Regions from separate parts of the Rothia sp. BD8 genome, predicted to be linked through region 2. Evidence: riboswitches for the same ligand, from Rfam matches in the RefSeq annotation. Region 2 holds a riboswitch; the other holds the start of a gene.
What was found. A riboswitch is a leader RNA that binds a small molecule or an ion and turns the genes downstream of it on or off. The one in region 2 is predicted to bind S-adenosylmethionine.
Positions count from the first base shown of each region.

Region 1: linked by a shared signal. The riboswitch ahead of metE (5-methyltetrahydropteroyltriglutamate--homocysteine S-methyltransferase) and the one ahead of NQ707_RS03490 (bifunctional o-acetylhomoserine/o-acetylserine sulfhydrylase) in region 2 are both predicted to bind S-adenosylmethionine.

Region 1 is NZ_JANJES010000004.1:80,592-89,195, reverse strand. It holds gene NQ707_RS04610 (anion permease) at 1-164, opposite strand, end outside; gene NQ707_RS04605 (DUF47 domain-containing protein) at 168-785, opposite strand; gene NQ707_RS04600 (hypothetical protein) at 1,056-1,529, opposite strand; gene NQ707_RS04595 (hypothetical protein) at 1,797-2,597, opposite strand; gene NQ707_RS04590 (SDR family oxidoreductase) at 2,709-3,602, opposite strand; gene NQ707_RS04585 (NAD-dependent succinate-semialdehyde dehydrogenase) at 3,684-5,066, opposite strand; SAM riboswitch class I at 5,229-5,337, shown strand; gene metE (5-methyltetrahydropteroyltriglutamate--homocysteine S-methyltransferase) at 5,400-8,604, shown strand, end outside.
Region 2 is NZ_JANJES010000003.1:102,267-110,870, forward strand. It holds gene NQ707_RS03480 (alpha/beta hydrolase) at 1-130, opposite strand, end outside; gene NQ707_RS03485 (homoserine O-acetyltransferase) at 251-1,393, opposite strand; gene NQ707_RS03490 (bifunctional o-acetylhomoserine/o-acetylserine sulfhydrylase) at 1,390-2,799, opposite strand; SAM riboswitch class IV at 2,963-3,081, opposite strand; gene NQ707_RS03495 (amino acid permease) at 3,286-4,713, shown strand; gene NQ707_RS03500 (S9 family peptidase) at 4,710-6,980, shown strand; gene NQ707_RS03505 (glycosyltransferase family 4 protein) at 6,977-8,101, shown strand; gene gatB (Asp-tRNA(Asn)/Glu-tRNA(Gln) amidotransferase subunit GatB) at 8,184-8,604, opposite strand, start outside.

The DNA.
Region 1 (8,604 bases), on a different contig from region 2:
CCGAAGCCGATGGCGGTGCACACGGCGGCCAGGGCCAGCGCGGTCGTCGCGGTCAGGGCGCGGGTGCGCACGGCGACGGCGATGGCGTTGGGGGCGTCGTGGAAGCTGCCGATCACCGCGAACCCCGCGAGCAGCAGCAGGCCCAGGACGAGCAGGAGGGCCACCGCTCAGGACTCCTGCACGAGGATCCGGCCGACCTCGGTGGCCACCGCGCGCAGGTGGCGGGCCGCGGAGTCCAGCTTGTCCGCGAACTGCGCGGTCTGCTCGTAGCGGCGCGGCTTGAGGGATTCGATGAGGTCCGCCCGGTACAGGTCCCCGGTGCGCGTGGACTGCTTGGCCATGCGCAGCACCTCCACCCAGTACTCGTCCAGACCCTCCAGGTCGGACAGGTGGTGCATGGCCTCCGCGGTGAGGGAGGCCTGGCGCTGGATGAGGTCCAGCAGGTCCGAGGCGCGGGAGGAGAACTGGTCCAGGCCGTTGATGACGATCGTGTGGGTCGCGGCCGCGAGATCCTCCCCGGCGGTGTTCAGGTGGTGGGCCAGCAGGTACAGGTCCCCGCGGGGCAGGGCGGTGACGAAGGAGGAGCGCACGTCGGTCATCACCGCGAAGAACAGGTCCGTGCACCGGCCTTCGATGTCGAAGGCCTGCTCGAGCAGCTCGGGCCGGTCCTCCACGGGGGAGCCCATGGTGCGCGAGACCGCGGAGGCGGCGTCGATGACGAGATCGGCCATCTGGGAGAGCAGGGTCAGGGCCCGGTTCTCCTGGGGGAACAGTCGTAGTGCCACGCGGTGCTTCCGGCTTTCCGGTCGAGGGGTGGTCGGGGTGCCGCTACACCATAACCGGGCAAGGTTAACGACGACGGCCCGCCCCGGGGATTCGGGGCGGGCCGTCGGATGAGGAGGTGGGCACTGGACCGGGAGCGCCTCTCGGCGGAAGGCCGCTCGAAGCGGCTTGATGATGGAGCCCGGGGCTACCAGCGGCCCAGTGCCGCCCTTCCAGTCTGGTCCCGTACCGCGGGGGCTGTCAACGAGCCTGCGCGGTGCGGGGAGGGCCGCTCAGTAGGCCGTCGGGGCCTGGCGGGCGGCGGTGACCGCGCGGTACCAGGCGGAGGAGGGCTTCAGGAACAGGAGGATCACCCCGATGATGAAGACGATCGTCCCGATGCTGCCGAGGAGGCCGCCCGTCGCCAGGCTCGCGAGGACGCCCAGGGCGGAGAGGGCCGCGAAGACGAGCAGGACGATGCGCGCCCAGTTGCGTCCCTTGCCGGCGAACCACACGAACAGGGCTCCCACCGCACCCATGAGGATGTAGGCCACGAGCGCCGTGATCCGGGCCGCGCTTGCCATCGTGGAGACGGTGGTGGCATCGACGGTCTGGCCGTTGACCTGGGCCTGCTGGGTGTAGGTGGCTTCGAAGTCCAGGGTCAGGGCGGCGATGATGCCGAGGACCACGGTGAGCGCCAGCGAGATCCACAGGATCAGGAGGCCGGTGCGCACCTGCTGGGGCTTCTGCTGGAGCAGCTGGTCCACGGAGCCGGCGGCCTGAGGCTGACCGGCGTAGGCGGGGGCTCCGTACTGCGGGGCGCCCTGGCCGGTCTGGTACTGCGGGTAGCCCTGCTAGGGCTGGCCCTGGCCGTACTGCGGGGTGCCGCCGTCGGCGGGGTTCTGCTCGGGCTGCTGCGACATGATCGATGTGCTCCTTCGAAGGGGTCTCGGGGGTGTGCGTCGTGCGTCTCGAGTGAAGTTGGTGTGCATCACCCATTCCACCAGATCACCGCGGGAAAGTCCCGCGGTGAGTCAGTAGCCGCGGCGCAGGACCTGCACGGTCTGGAACCACCGGGAGACCGGCTTGGTCCACAGCATGAGCACCCCCACCAGGTAGGCGACCTCGGCGATCAGCGTCATCACCGAGCTGATCCAGAAGGCCGGGCCGGTGGCCTCCTGCATCAGGGTGTCGATCTCCGGGTTCTCGGCGGCCAGGACCGTTCCGATGACGGGCAGGGCGATGAGCGCGAAGAGCGAGGCCAGGGCCTGCAGCCCGGCGATGATCGCGAAGACCAGCGAACTCACCCGCGCCCAGTTGGCCCCGCGCAGGCACAGCCACAGGAAGGCCGCCCCCATCACGTAGACCCCCAGGCCCAGGACCGCGCCGATGACGGCGCCGGCCACCTCGAGGGCGCCGCCGAAGATGAGGTTCTCGTCGATCATGCTGACCAGGCTGCCCAGCAGGGCCAGTCCGCAGCCGATCCAGCCGATGAGCACCCCGGTGCGCAGCCGCTGCGGGGCGGGGCCCGCCTGCCGGACATCACCGGGCTGGGGCACATACCCTCCGGAACCGGTCGCATCGCCGTAGCGGGGGACGCCGCCGGGGGCCCCGCCCGGCTGGGCACCCTGCCCATAGACCGGTGCACCCTGACCATGCGTCGGCGCGCCCTGGCCGTAGCCGGGGGCCTGCTGGTACCCGGCGTGGCCCGGGGCGGGTGCCCCCGCGGCGGGCCCGCCCGCGGCGTCGGCGCCGTCCTGCGGGGCGTACTGGCCGTAGCGCGGTTGGGGACGGTCGCGGCTCGGGTCCTCGGGGGAAGAAGGGGGCTGGGTCATCTCATCCTCATTCGGTCGGGGCGGTCTGGGACCGGTGGTGGTGCATACCACCAGTTCACCAGAAAAACCGCGACGGCGCGCCCCCGCCGGGGACGCGCCGTCGAGAGGAGGTCACGGGGTCGGAGCGCCGCCGTTGACGTCCAGCACTGAGCCGACCACGTAGCTGGACTCCGCAGAAGCCAGGTACACGTACGCCGGGGCGATCTCCACGGGGTGACCGGCCCGCCCCAGCCAGGACTGCTGGCCGAAGCCGTCCAGCTTCGCATCGGGCTGCCCGTCGGTGACCTGCAGCGGCGTCCAGAAGGGCCCCGGAGCCACCGCGTTCACGCGGATCCCCTGCGGGGCCGCCTGCTGGGCCAGGGACTTGGTGAAGGCCTTGATCGCGGCCTTCGTCGCGGCGTAGTCCGGGAGCACATCCGAGGGCTTGTAGGCCTGCACCGAGGTGGTGTTGATGATGGTCGAACCGGCCGGCATCACCCGCAGCGCCGCCCGGGACAGGGTGAACATCGCCTGCACGTTGAGGGCGAAGCTGCGATCCACCTGGTCATCGGTGAGCTCCTGGATGCTCTCGGACCAGAACTGCATGCCCGCGTTGTTGACCAGGATGTCCAGCCCGCCCAGCTCCTGAACGGCGGCCTCCACCAGCCCGTCCCGGTACGAGGCCTCCAGCAGATCCCCCGGCAGCAGCGCCGCGGTGCGGCCCTCCGCCCGGATCAGCTCGGCGACCGCCTGGGCGTCCTCCTCCTCATCCGGCAGGTAGGCGATCGCGACGTCGGCGCCCTCGCGGGCGAAGGCGATCGCCACGGCCGCGCCGATCCCGGAATCGCCCCCGGTGATCAGGGCCCGACGCCCGGGCAGGCGCCCCAGGCCCCGGTAGGTGCGCTCGCCGCGATCCGGCTTCGGCTCCAGGCGGGCATCCAGCCCGGGATTGGGCTGGTGCTGGGGATCCGGGTTCAGCTGCGGGTAGGCGGTCACCGGGTTCGCGAACTCCAGCTGGGAGGCCACGGGGGTGCGCTGCTCATCGGTCACGCTCTGCTCCTTATGTTGAGGGCCCGGGGTCACCGGGCCAGGGTGCGGGGTGCGGCCTCAGAAGGACTGGGCGCTGACCCGCACCAGCTTCTCGTTGGTGAACTCCTTCAGGCCCCACTCGGCCAGCTCCCGGCCGTAGCCGGAGCGGCCGATGCCGCCGAAGGGCAGGCCCGCCTGGGTCACCAGGTGCTCGTTGACGTGCACCATCCCGGCCTGCATCCGCCGGGCGAAGCGCTCGCCGCGCTCCAGGTCCTCGGTCCACACCGAGGCCTGCAGCCCGTAGTCGGTGTGGTTGGCCAGGCGCAGCGCGTCCTCCTCGTCCTCGGCGCGGTAGACGATCACGGCGGGGCCGAACAGCTCGTTGCAGCCCAGGTCGGAATCCGGGTCCACGTCGGTGAGCAGGGCGGGGGACATGAACCAGCCGGGACGCTCCAGCTTCTCGCCGCCGGTGCGCAGGGTCGCCCCGTTCCGCACGGCGTCGTGGATGCGCTGGACCACCTCGTCCCGGGCGGTTTCGGAGGACAGAGGCCCCATGTCGGCGTCGGGATCGTCCCAGGCGCCCACGCGGATCGCCTCCACGGCCTCCTGGGCCTTGGCGACGAACTCCTCGTAGAGCTCATCGACCACGATGATCCGCTTGGGGGAGGTGCACACCTGCCCCTGCACGGAGGTGCGCAGCCCGACGGCGGTGCGCACCAGCGCGTCCAGGTCCGAGGTGTCCAGGACGACGAACGGGTCGTTGCCGCCCAGCTCCAGCACGGACTTCTTGAGGTTCTTCCCCGCGTTTTGCGCGACGGAGGCCCCGGCCCGCTCGGAGCCGGTCAAGGAGACCCCGCGCACCCGGAAGTCCTCCAGCACGGCGGGGACGTCCTCGGTGTCCAGGTAGAGGTTGATGTAGGCGTCCTCCGGGATCCCGGCCTCGTGCAGGATCTCGGCGAAGGTGCCCGCGGACAGCGGGCAGATGGCCGCCTGCTTCATCAGGATCGTGTTGCCGATCAGCAGATTCGGGGCGGCGAAGCGGGCCAGCTGGTAGTAGGGGAAGTTCCACGGCATGATCCCCAGCAGCACGCCCAGCGGCTCGTGCTCCACGATGGTCTTCTGCGCGCCCTGCGGCTGCAGCTCGGTGGGCTCCAGGACGTCGGGGCCGTGCTCGGCGTACCAGCGGAAGATGGAGGCGACCAGCTGGACCTCCTGCAGGCCCTCGCTCTTGAGCTTGCCCATCTCCCGGCCGATGATCCCGGCCAGCTCCTCGGCGCGCTGCTCGATGAGGTCTCCGACCTTCGCCAGGGCCTGGGCGCGCTGGGCGATCGGGGTGTCCCGCCAGGGGCCGACGGCGAGGTGCGCCCGCTCGATGATCTCGGGGATCTGCTGGGCGGGCAGGGAGTCGAAGGTCTGCTCGACCTCGCCGGTGGATGCGTTGGTCACTGCGAATTCGGTCATAACCCCTAGTCAACGCCCCGGGTGGGGGACGGTTCCAGGGGTTTCGCCGTGAGCATGACGGCGGGGGCGTCATCCGGGGACGCCGGGCGTCATCGGCGCGTCGCACGGTCACATCCGCGTCCGTTCTTGGCTGGCCGCGGCTGCGCCGGTTCACTGGAGGGGTACCTATCCAGAGCGGCCGAGAGACCTGGCTCGACGACGCCGCAGCAACCACCCCCACCGCCCTCGTGCGACGGTTCGGGAACGGTGCTCCCGCCAGGACCGATGGATACCGTGCGACAGCCGCCGCGGCTGCCGCGATCCGTCGGCCGATCCTGCAGAAGGAGGCCCGACGTGCCCGCCGCACCCCCGACCCCGCCGCCCTCGCTGTCCTACGAGCTGTTCCCACCGCGCGGACCCGCCGCCCAGGACGCCCTGCTGCGCACCCTCGACGCCCTCGCCCCGACCGCCCCCGACTGGGTCTCCGTGACCACCGGGGTGCAGGCCGATCGACGCGCCGGCTGCCTGGACCTGCTGGAGCACCTGGTGCACCACACCCTGTACCGGCCGCTGGCCCACGTGATCGCCACGGGCAGCACCCGCGGGCAGCTGCGGGAGCTGACGGCCCGGATCCTGGACCTCGGGGTGCGCGGGATCCTCGCGCTGCGCGGGGACCGCCCGCCCGGATACGTCCCCGGGCCGGAGGAGCTGCCCTTCGCCCGCCACCTCGTGGAGCTGGTCCGGGAGGTGGAGCGGGAGCACCGCGCCCACCTGGGCGCTGGGCGCCTGGCGGTGGGGGTCGCGGCCTATCCCGTGCGCCACCCCGAATCCCCGAGCGCCCTGCACGACATCGAGGTGCTGCTGGCCAAGGAGCGGGCCGGGGCGGACTTCGCGATCACCCAGGTCTGCCAGGACCCGCAGGACTACGTCCGCCTGCGGGCCCGGGCCGAGCAGGCCGGGGTGGGGCTGCCGCTGGTGGCTGGGATCCTCCCGGTGACCAGCCTGCGCCGCTACGAGAGGGTCTGCGCCCTGGCCGGGCTGGCGGTGGACGAGCGCTTCGCCCACCGGCTGGAGACCGCCGAGAGCGAGACGCAGCGGCGTCGGGTGGGGGTGGCCCGGGCCCGGGAGCAGGCCCTGGCCGCCCTGGACGCCGGGGCGCCGGGACTGCACCTGTACACCTTCAACGAGCATCCCGCGGCCCTGGAGCTGCTGGAGGTCCTGGACCTGCCTCGCCCCTCCCCGACACCCCGCCCGCCCCTGGGCCGACGCAGTCCGGTGGAGACCGCCCGGGGGCACCTGCCCTCCGGCTCCCAGCCCCTGGACGAGGAGATCCTCCCGGCGCCTGCGACCGAGAAGCAGCGCCATCCGGGACCGCCGGACCGTTCCCGCCACCCCGATCACCCCCACACCCGAGACACCCGATCCGATGCCGAGGAGACCACCGTGAGCACCACCGACCGCACCGCCGAGCACACTGAAGAGCGCACCGCCCTGTCCACCCACGGGGCCGCCGCCTGCCCCTTCCCCGCCGCGACCGTCCTGGGATACCCGCGCATCGGGCCCCGCCGGGAGCTCAAGCGCGCCCTGGAGCGGCGCTGGTCCGGGAACGCCGACGCCGCGGACCTGGCCAGCGAGGTCACCGCCCTGCGGGTGCGCACCGTCGCCCGGCTGCGCGAGCTGGGACTGACCGGCTGCTCCGCGATCCCCGCGTCCTTCGCCCTCTACGACCAGGTGCTCGACGCGATCGTCGCCACCGGGGCCGTGCCCGCCCGCTTCCACGACCTCGCCGACGAGCACGGGCGCCTGGACCGGGAGGCCTCCTTCGTCCTGGCCCGCGGCGACGCCGCCCGCGGGCCCCTGGAGATGACCAAGTGGTTCGACACCAACTACCACTACCTGGTCCCCGAGATCGGGCCGGAGACCCCCTTCGCGGCGAACCCCGAGGAGCTCAAGGGCCAGGTCTACGCCGGCACCTACTCCCCGGCCGACGCCGCGGCCCTGCGCCCGGCCGTCGTCGGACCCGTGACCTTCCTGCTGCTGGCCAAGCCCGAGGACTCCGCCCCGGCCGGCTACGACCCCCTGGACCGGCTGGAGGATCTGCTGCCGGTGTACTCCGAGCTGATCGCGGCCCTGGGGCGCACCGGGGTGCGCTGGGTGCAGCTGGAGGAGCCCGCCCTGGCGGCCGACCAGGACCGGGAGGATCTGCCGGAGCTGGTGGAGCGGGCCTACCGCGTGCTCTCCGAGGCCCGGGCGGCGGAGGACCCCGCCCTGCTGGTCACCACCGCCTACGGGGACGCCCGTGAGCTGCTGCCGGTGCTGGCCCGCACCGGGGTGGAGGCCGTGCACGCGGACCTGGCCTCCGGGCGGCGCGGACTGCGCCGGCTCACCGCCGAGCAGCTCGAGCCCTTCCTCGCCCCGCAGGCCCCGGCGCTGGTGGCCGGCGTCGTGGACGGGCGCAACGTGTGGCGCACGGACCTGCCGGGTGCCCTGGACCTGCTCGAGGAGCTGACCGAGGCCGGCGCCCGGGTGCGGGTGGGCACCTCCACCTCCCTGCTGCACGTGCCCCACGACCTCGAGGCCGAGACCGCCCTGCCCGGCCACGCCCGGAACCGCCTGGCCTTCGCGGACCAGAAGGTCCAGGAGGTGCTGATCCTCGCCCGCGGCCTGGCCGAGGGACGGGAGGCGATCGCCGAGGAGCTCGCGGCGGCCGAGGCGAGCCCGACCGAGCCGGGCCGCAGCACGCCCGACGCTGGGGACCCCGGGCTCGATGCGGCCGTGCGCTCGCGCGCCGCGGCCGTGGGCCCGCAGGACCGCCGGCGGGAGCCGGGTCAGGTGCGTCGCGACATCCAGCGCGAACGCGGCGCGGCCGCGGGGCTGGGCCCGGTGCCGACCACGACCATCGGCTCCTTCCCGCAGACCCCCGAGATCCGGCGGGCCCGCGCCGAGCACCGGGCCGGGCGGCTGTCCGAGGAGGGCTACCGGGATCGGCTGCGGGAGGAGATCGCCCGGGTGATCCGGCTGCAGGAGGAGCTGGGGCTGGATGTGCTGGTGCACGGTGAGGCCGAGCGCAACGACATGGTCCAGTACTTCGCCGAGCACTTCGAGGGCTTCTCCGCGACCGAGCACGGCTGGGTGCAGTCCTACGGCTCTCGCTGCACCCGCCCCTCGATCCTGTGGGGCGACGTCTCCCGGAAGGGGGAGGGGGTGCGCGGGGAGGCCTTCACCGTCCCGTGGATCACCTGGGCGCAGTCGCTGACCGAGCGCCCGGTCAAGGGGATGCTCACCGGCCCGGTCACGATCCTCGCGTGGTCCTTCGTCCGGGAGGACCAACCGCTGGCCGTCACCGCGGACCAGGTGGCCCTGGCCCTGCGCGATGAGGTGAGGGATCTGGAGGACGCCGGCATCGGCATCGTGCAGGTGGACGAGCCGGCCCTGCGCGAGCTGCTGCCGCTGCGTCGGGAGGACCACGCCGCGTACCTGGAGTGGGCGGTGCAGGCCTTCCGCCTGGCCACCTCCGGGGTGCGCGCCGAGACCCAGATCCACACGCACCTGTGCTACT
Region 2 (8,604 bases):
CGGGCAGGGACGGGACCATGCTCATCAGGTCCCGCTCATTCGAGCCGTAGCCGTGCAGCATCAGCACCAGGTGGGTGCCGGCGCGCTCGGCCTCGGGGCGGGAGTACTCCACGACGGGGTCGAAGCTCATGCCCACCATGCTATCCGCCCTCCGCACCCGCAGAACTGGAGATGCGCGGCATCACGGGAGACGTCAGCTCCGGGAATGTCACGCATCTCCGGTTCTGCGCAGGGGGTGCAGGAGGGGTGGTCACAAGACGGTCTCGGTGAGGATCCTCCCCAGCTGCTGCGTCTCCGTGAGGAAGCCGTCGTGCCCGCGGGTCGAGGCGATCCGGCGCACCCGCACCGGGCGGGGCAGGCTGGCCGCCAGCAGCTCGGACTGCTCCGGGTGGAACAGCCGATCCGAATCCACCGCGGCCACGGTCCACCGGCAGGTGGTGCGGGCCAAGCCCGCCCGCAGCCCGCCCCGGCCCCGTCCCAGGTCATGCCCGAGCAGGGCCTCCGTCAGCCCCAGGTACGCGTTGGCGTCGAAGCGGCGGGCCAATTGCCGGCCCTGGTGGTCCAGGTAGCTCTCCACCCGGTACCGCCCGCGCCCGTGCACCGCCCGGTCCTCTTCCGTGCCCTCCTGCCCGCGGCGCCCGAAGCGACGGTCCAGCTCGGCAGGTGAGCGGTAGGTGATGTGGGCGATGCGCCGGGCCAGCTCCAGGCCTCGCACCGGACCCGCCCCGAGGGGGTAGTCGCCGTCGCGGAACTCCGGATCCTGCCGAATGGCCAGAGCCTGGGCGTGGCCCCACGCGATCTGCTCGGCGGTGGCCGCGGGACCGGCCGCGACGACGGCGCAGGCCCGCACCCGCTCCGGGAAGCTCACCGCCCACTCCGCGGCCCGGCAACCGCCCAGGGACCCGCCCACCACCAGGTGCCACCGGTCGATGCCCAAGGCATCGGCGAGCAGGGCCTCGGCCGCGACGGCGTCGCGCAGGCTCGCCCGCGGGAAGCGGGAACCCCAGATCCTCCCGTCCGGGCCCGGCGAGCACGGGCCCGTGGAGCCGTCGCAGCCGCCGAGCATATTGGGGCACACCACGAAGTACCGGTCCGTGTCGATGGCGCGCCCCGGCCCGATCAGGCCCTCCCACCAGCCCGGCCGGCTCGCGGCCAGCCGGGTCTGCTCGGGGGCCTCCGGTCCCACCCGCCCGGCGGCGGCGTGGGTGTCCCCGGTCAGGGCGTGCAGCACCAGCACCGCGTTCGAGGCGTCCGGGGCGAGCTCGCCCCACGTCTCGTAGGCCAGGGACGCAGCGGGCAGCACCTGCCCGCTCTCCAGGGCCAGGGGCCCAAGGCCGAGGGTGCGCACCACACCCTCGGCCCGGGTCCCGACGGGTGCTGCCACCGCGGTCACGCCGCCGGCTCCGGGGCCCGCGCGTCCTGCGCGGCCCCCTCGACGGCACCCGTCTCACGGGCCTCGGCGATCCGCTCGAAGCCGTGCTCCAGGTCCGCGAGGATGTCCCGGATGTCCTCGATGCCCACGGCCAGCCGCACGAACCCGGGGGCCACCCCGGCCGCGCGCAGCTCATCTTCGGACAGCTGGGAGTGGGTCGTGGAGGCCGGGTGGATCACCAGCGAGCGCACGTCCCCGATGTTCGCGACGTTGGAGTGCAGCACCAGGGAGTCCACGAACCGCTGGGCCGCCGGGGAGCCGCCGTCGATCTCGAAGCCGACCACAGCACCCACGCCCTGCGGGCCGTACTTGCGTCCCAGCTCGTACCACGGGGAGGAGGGCAGACCGGCGTAGTGCACCTTCGTGACCTCGGGACGGGCCTGCAGCCATTCGGCCACCTTCTGGGCGTTGTCCACGTGGCGCTGGACCCGCAGGGACAGCGTCTCGATGCCCACGGAGATGTTGAAGGCGTTGGTCGGGGAGATCGAGCAGCCCAGGTCCCGCAGCAGGGTCACCCGGGCCCGCAGGATGTAGGACAGGTTCACGCCGAACACGCCCTTCTCCCCGAGGTCCTCCGCGAAGACCAGCCCGTGGTAGCTGGGATCCGGGGTGTTGAACTGCGGGTAGCGCTCCGGGTCCCGGCCGTAGTCGAACCTGCCGGCATCCACGATCGCCCCGCCGATGGAGTTGCCGTGCCCGCCGAGGTACTTGGTCGCCGAGTGCACGACGACGTCGGCACCCCACTCGATGGGCCGGATCAGGTACGGGGTGGGCACCGTGTTGTCCACGATCAGCGGCACCCCGGAGTCGTGGGCCACCGCCGCGAGCGCCTCGATGTCCAGGACGTCGCTGCGCGGGTTCGGGACGGTCTCCCCGTAGAAGGCCTTGGTGTTGGGGCGCACGGCCGCACGCCAGGCCTCCGGGTCGGAGAAGTCCTCCACGAAGGTGGTCTCGATGCCGTAGGCGGCCAGGGTGTGCTTGAGCAGGTTGTAGGTGCCGCCGTACAGGCTGGGGCTGGCCACGATGTGGTCCCCGGCCTGGGCCACGTTGAGCAGCGCGAGGGTGATCGCGGCCTGCCCGGAGGAGACCAGCAGCGCCCCGACCCCGCCCTCCAGGGAGGCGATGCGGTTCTCCACGACCTCCTGGGTGGGGTTGGTCAGGCGGCTGTAGATGGGGCCCAGCTCCTTGAGGCCGAAGCGGTTGGCCGCGGTCTCGGCGTCGGGGAAGACGAAGGAGGTGGTCTGGTAGACGGGCAGCGCCCGGGCGCCGGTCGCGGCGTCGGGCTCCTGCCCGGCGTGGATCTGGCGGGTGTCGAATCCCCAGCCCTGCGGGGCGGAGGGGGTCGGGAGGGTGGTGTTCTCGGTCATGGTTGCTCCTGCGCTTCTGTGTCAGGGGCGACGACGTCGCACACGGGAGGACATCACCGGTGGGAGCCCGCGCACTGCCTCTCGACCCGGAACCCGCTGGTTCACCGGGGAGCAGCCTCTCGGCGTGCGCGGAGGTCTGTCGGCGACCTCCCGGGCACTCGTGCGCCCGCGCTTGCCGCGTCCGCCGGTCGGCGGTGCGGCCAGGTCCTCACCCAGGGCACCCCACCGCGGTGGGAGGGTTGCCGGCCAGCTAGCTGGGGCTTGTCGCTGGCTCTCGTGACCTGGCATCAACCCTGCTCCCCCGTCCGGCGCCGGTCAAGGACGGCGGCGAATGGGTCCGCGGATGACGGATCGTGACGCGTGTGACGCCGCCGCGACGTCCTCTAGGGTGGAACGGTGCGCGAGGACGGGCCGGGGGCGGACTGTCCGCATCCTCCGGTGCGCCGCGCGCCCACGCACCGCTTTCGTCGTCCGATGAGGAACTCCATGTCCGGTACCAGCCTCCCCTCGCCGTCCCCCGCCGACGCCGCGGATCCGACCACCCTGCAGCGGGGGCTGACCCTGCGCCACATCCGCTTCATCGCGCTCGGCTCTGCGATCGGCACGGGCTTGTTCCTCGGCTCGGCCTCCGCGATCGGCTTCGCCGGGCCCTCCGTGCTGCTGGCCTACGTGATCGGCGGGGCCGCGGTGTTCATGGTCATGCGGGCGATGGGCGAGATGGCCCTGGCCCATCCGGTGGCGGGGGCGTTCTCCGAGTACGCGCACCTGTACCTGGGCCCGTGGGCCGGGTTCGTCACGGGCTGGTCCTACGCCTTCGAGATGGCGCTGGTCGCGGTGGCCGATGTGACGGCGGTCGCCCTGTACATGCGGTTCTGGTTCCCGGGCACCCCCAGCTGGGTGTGGATCACCGCGGTGCTGCTGCTGCTGGCGGCGGTGAACCTGGGGAAGGTCAAGGTCTTCGGGGAGGCGGAGTTCTGGTTCAGCATCATCAAGATCTCCGCGATCGTCGCGATGATCGTCGGGGGTGCTGCCCTGCTGGTCTTCGGCGTGCAGCTGGATCCGGTCCAGCCCTCCACGGTGGCCAATCTGTGGGATCAGGGCGGCTTCTTCCCGAACGGCCTGGCCGGGTTCCTCGCCTGCTTCACGGTGGTCATGTTCGCCTTCGGCGGGGTGGAGACCATCGGGATCACCGCCGGTGAGGCCCAGCACCCGGAGGTGTCCATCCCCCGGGCGGTGAACACGGTGCCGGTGCGCATCCTGCTGTTCTACGTGCTGACCATGGGCGTGATCATGTCCCTGACGCCGTGGTCGGCCATCGACGGCGATTCCTCGCCGTTCGTGCAGATCTTCTCCGCCCTGGGCGTCCCGGCGGCCGCGCACATCCTGAACTTCGTGGTCCTCACCGCCGCGGTCTCCGCCATCAACGCGGACATCTACGGGGCGGGGCGGATGCTGTTCGGCCTGGCCGAGCGCGGTCAGGCGCCGCGGGCCTTCGCCCGGGTCTCCTCCCGCGGGATCCCGCTGTTCACGGTCCTGGCGATGATCCTGGTGCTGGTGGTCGGGGTGCTGGTCAACCACTTCTTCGAGAACGCGTTCCTGATCGTCGCCTCCCTGGCCACCTTCGCCACGGTGCAGGTGTGGGTGATGATCCTGCTGACCCACCTGGCCTTCAAACGCCGGATGCGCGCCGAGGGGACCGCCACGGCCTTCCCCACCCCGCTGTGGCCGCTGGCCTCCTGGCTGGCCCTGGCGTTCATGGTGGGCGTGGTGGTGCTGCTGGCCTTCTTCGAGGACACCCGGGTGGCCCTGTACGTGGGGGTCATCTGGTGCGTCCTGCTGGCCGCGGTGTACCCGCTGGTGCGCCGCCGCGGCGGTGGGGCCGGGCCCTCCCCTGCCCCTACAGTGGAGGGATGAGCCAGACTCCCTCCCCCGTCTGGGGCGACGCCGAACCCCCGAGCACCCCGCAGGAACCCACCGTGCGCACCCTGCACGGGGACGCCTTCGAGGACCCCTACGAGTGGCTGCGGGCCAAGGAGGAGCCGCGGGTGCGCGCCCAGCTGGAGGCGGAGAATGCCTACGCCGAGGCCGTGACCGCCCCGCTGGCCGGGCTGCGCACCCGCCTGTTCCGGGAGATCCGCGAGCGCGTGCAGGAGACGGACCTGACCGTGCCCGTGCGCGACGGCGCCTGGTGGTGGTTCGCCCGCACCACCGAGGGCCACGATCACCCCGTGTACTGCCGGGTGCCCGCCGTCGGCGACGAGCGGGATCCCGAGGCGTGGGAGCCGCCGGTCATCCGGCCCGGTGAGACCCTGCCCGGGGAGCAGACCGTGCTGGATGCGCAGGAGCTGTCCGAGTCCGTACCGTTCTTCGCCCTGGGCTCCTTCTCCCGGGACCGGACCGGGAACCTGCTGACCTACTCCGTGGATGCCTCCGGGGATGAGCGCTACACCCAGTACGTGAAGGATCTGCGCACCGGGCAGCTGCTGGCAGACCGGCTGGAGGAGGTCTTCGCCGGGGGCTTCCTGACCCCGGATGGACGCTGGCTGATCTACACCCTCGTGGATGAGTCCTGGCGCCCGTGTGAGATCCGGGCCCACCGGATCGGGACCCCCGTGGAGGCGGATCTGAGCCTGCTGGCCGAGCAGGACCCGACGATGTGGCTGGGCTGCGGCCTGAGCTCCGATGAGACCCACCTGATCTTCGAATCCGGGCACTCCGAGACCACCGAAATCCGCCTGCTGGAGCTGGCCGAGCTGGACGCCGCCGAGCCGGCGGACCCCTGGCTGCTCCTGGACCGCGGGGCCCGGGTGCTGGCCAGCGCGGACCCGGTGGAGCTGGAGGGCGTCCCGGCGGTGCTCCTGGTGCTCGACGACGCCGCCCCGGACGGCCAGCTGGTGGTCCTGGACCGGGAGGCCGCCCGGGCGGCGTCGGGCCGCATCGAGCGGCTGCGCCGGGCCTGGACCGCGCTGCTGGCCCCGCAGCCCGGGCGTCGGGTGGAGGCGGTGGCCCTGGGCGCGGGCCACGCCGTCGTGGGGCTGCGTCAGGAGACCATCAGCCAGGTCGGGTTCCTGCCGCTGAGCGAGATCGCGGCGGCGCTGCGCGGCGGCGTCGTCCCCGAGCCGTTCTTCCCGGCCTTCGACGAGCAGCTGTTCACCGCGAGCCTGTCGCACTGCTCGGTCCGCTCGCCCGTGGTGCGCCTGGCCGTCACCTCCTGGACCACCCCCTCGCGGGTGTACGACTACCTGCCCCAGGGGCGGCGGCTGCTGCTGCGCCGGGAGCAGCCCGTGCTCGGCGGCTTCGACGCGCGGGACTACACGGCGTACCGGGACTGGGCAGAGGCCCCCGACGGGACCCGCATCCCCGTCTCCGTCATGCACCGGGCGGACCTGGACCTCGACGCGGAGCACCCGGTGCTGCAGTACGGGTACGGCTCCTACGAGGCCAGCATGGACCCGTACTTCTCCATCCCGCGGCTGTCCCTGCTGGATCGCGGCGTGATCTACGTCGTCGCCCACGTGCGCGGCGGCGGCGAGCTGGGTCGGGCCTGGTACACGGACGGGAAGAAGCTGGCGAAGCGGAACACGTTCACGGACTTCATCGCCGTGACGGACCACCTGGCGGCCCAGCCGTGGGCGGATGCCGCCCGGATCGTGGCCGAGGGAGGGTCCGCCGGGGGCCTGCTGATGGGGGCGGTGGCCAACCTGGCTCCCCGGAAGTACGCGGGGATCCTGGCGGTGGTGCCCTTCGTGGACCCGGTCACCTCGATCTCCGATCCGCAGCTGCCGCTGTCCGCCCTGGAGTGGGAGGAGTGGGGCAACCCCATCGAGGACGAGCGGGTGTACCGGTACATGCGGGGGTACGCGCCGTACGAGAACGTGGCCGCCCTGCCGTATCCCCCGATCGCCGCGATCACGAGCCTGAACGACACCCGTGTGCTGTACGTGGAGCCGGCCAAGTGGGTGCCGGCCCTGCGGGAGGCCAGCACCTCCGGGGCGCCGGTGCTGCTGCGCACGGAGATGGACGGCGGCCACGGCGGCGGCTCCGGCCGGTACCAGCGCTGGGAGGACACCGCCTGGGAGTACGCCTTCCTGCTGGGCTGCCTGGGTCTGGCCGAGGCCGAACCCGTCCACGACGACGCGGCCGCAGACAGGCTCCGGGAACAGGGCGGGTCCGGCGCGTGAGCCGCGTGCCGGGATCGGAGCGGAAGGCTCCGCCGCCGATCCGCCGGGTGGTGTTCGCCGAGGACGCCGTCGGGCGCTTCGGCGGGGTGGAGACCCTCCTGCGGGTGCTCGCCCCGCGGCTGCGCGAGAGCGGCCTGAGGGTCGAGTACCTCTCTCACGAGCCGCCGAGCGGCCCGGCGCCCACCCCGGGTCCGGTGCGCTGCTTCGCGGTGCCGGGGTCCGCCTCCCGGTGGGTTCGGCTGGCGGCCGGACTGCGACGGCGGGTCTTCCTGGCCTCGCTGGGCCCGCGCGATGCCCTGGTGATGATGAATGAGACCACCGCGGCCGAGCTGCTGCCGGGTCTGAGCGCAGCCCACCGACTGCGCCCGCGCTCCCGGCGCCCGCTGAGCGTGATGCAGTTTCACAGTCGCTTCGACTCCGCCTGGCGGGTGCGCGGGGATGCGATCCTGCGCCGAGCGGGTGCGGTGTGCGAGGAGTTCCTGGCGCTGAACGAGCAGGAGGCCCGCCGCTTCGCCGCGGCCTACGGGCGCCCGGTGGGGTCCATCCCCAATCCCGTGGCCGTCCCGGTGGCCCAGACCCCGCGTACCCGACGCCCCACCCGGGTGGTGTGCGTGGCGCGGCTGGCCCCGGAGAAGCGGGTGGACTGGGTGCTGCGCGCCTTCGACGCCGCGGCCTCCCGGCACCCGGGCTGGGAGCTGGAGGTCGTCGGAGACGGCCCGGAGCGGGCCGCACTGGAGCGGCTGACCGCGGGCCTGGAGCACGGGCAGCGGATCCGATTCCGCGGGGAGGTGCCCACCGCAGACCTGGCCGAGGTCTACGATGCCGCCGGGCTGCTCGCCCTGGCCTCGGCCTTCGAGGGCACCCCGATGGTCCTGGCCGAGGCCATGGCCCGCGGCGTGCCCGTGGTGTGCACGCCGTCCTCCGAGGCGGTGGCGGCCACCGCCCGGGCGGCGGGCTTCCTCAGCGAGGACTCGCCCGGAGCCTTCACCCGGACCCTGGCCGACGCCATGGGCCAGGAGGAGACCGCCTGGCGGGAGCTGTCCGCCGCGGCCCTGGAGCAGGCCCGCACCCACGACCCGCAGGCCGTGGTGGAGCACTGGCTGCGGCTGCTGCGCCGCTGAGCCCAGATGCGCGAGGGGCCGGGCGCCGCAGGGTCCCGCCCTGCCTCGCCCGGCCCCTCAAGCGGTCTCCCGGTGTCGGGGGCTAGCCCTGCACGCCGAGCTTCTCCAGGATCAGCTCGCGCACGCGGGCGGCGTCGGCCTGGCCGCGGGTGGCCTTCATGACCTGCCCGACCACCGCACCGGCCGCCTGGACCTTGCCGCCGCGGATCTTCTCCGCGACCTCCGGCATCGCCGCCAGCGCCTCATCCACGGCCGCCCCCAGGGCGGAGTCGTCCGAGACGACGGCCAGGCCGCGGGCCTCCACGACCTCGGCCGGGGTGCCCTCCCCGGCCAGGACGTGCTCGAGGACCTTCCGGGCGATCTTGTCGTTGATCTTGCCGTCCTCGATCAGCCCGTTCAGCTCCACCACGGTGGCGGGGGTGGCCCCCAGCTCGCCGGGCTCCACCTCGCGCTGCTTGGCCAGGCGGGCGATCTCGCCCATCCACCACTTGCGCGCCACCGCC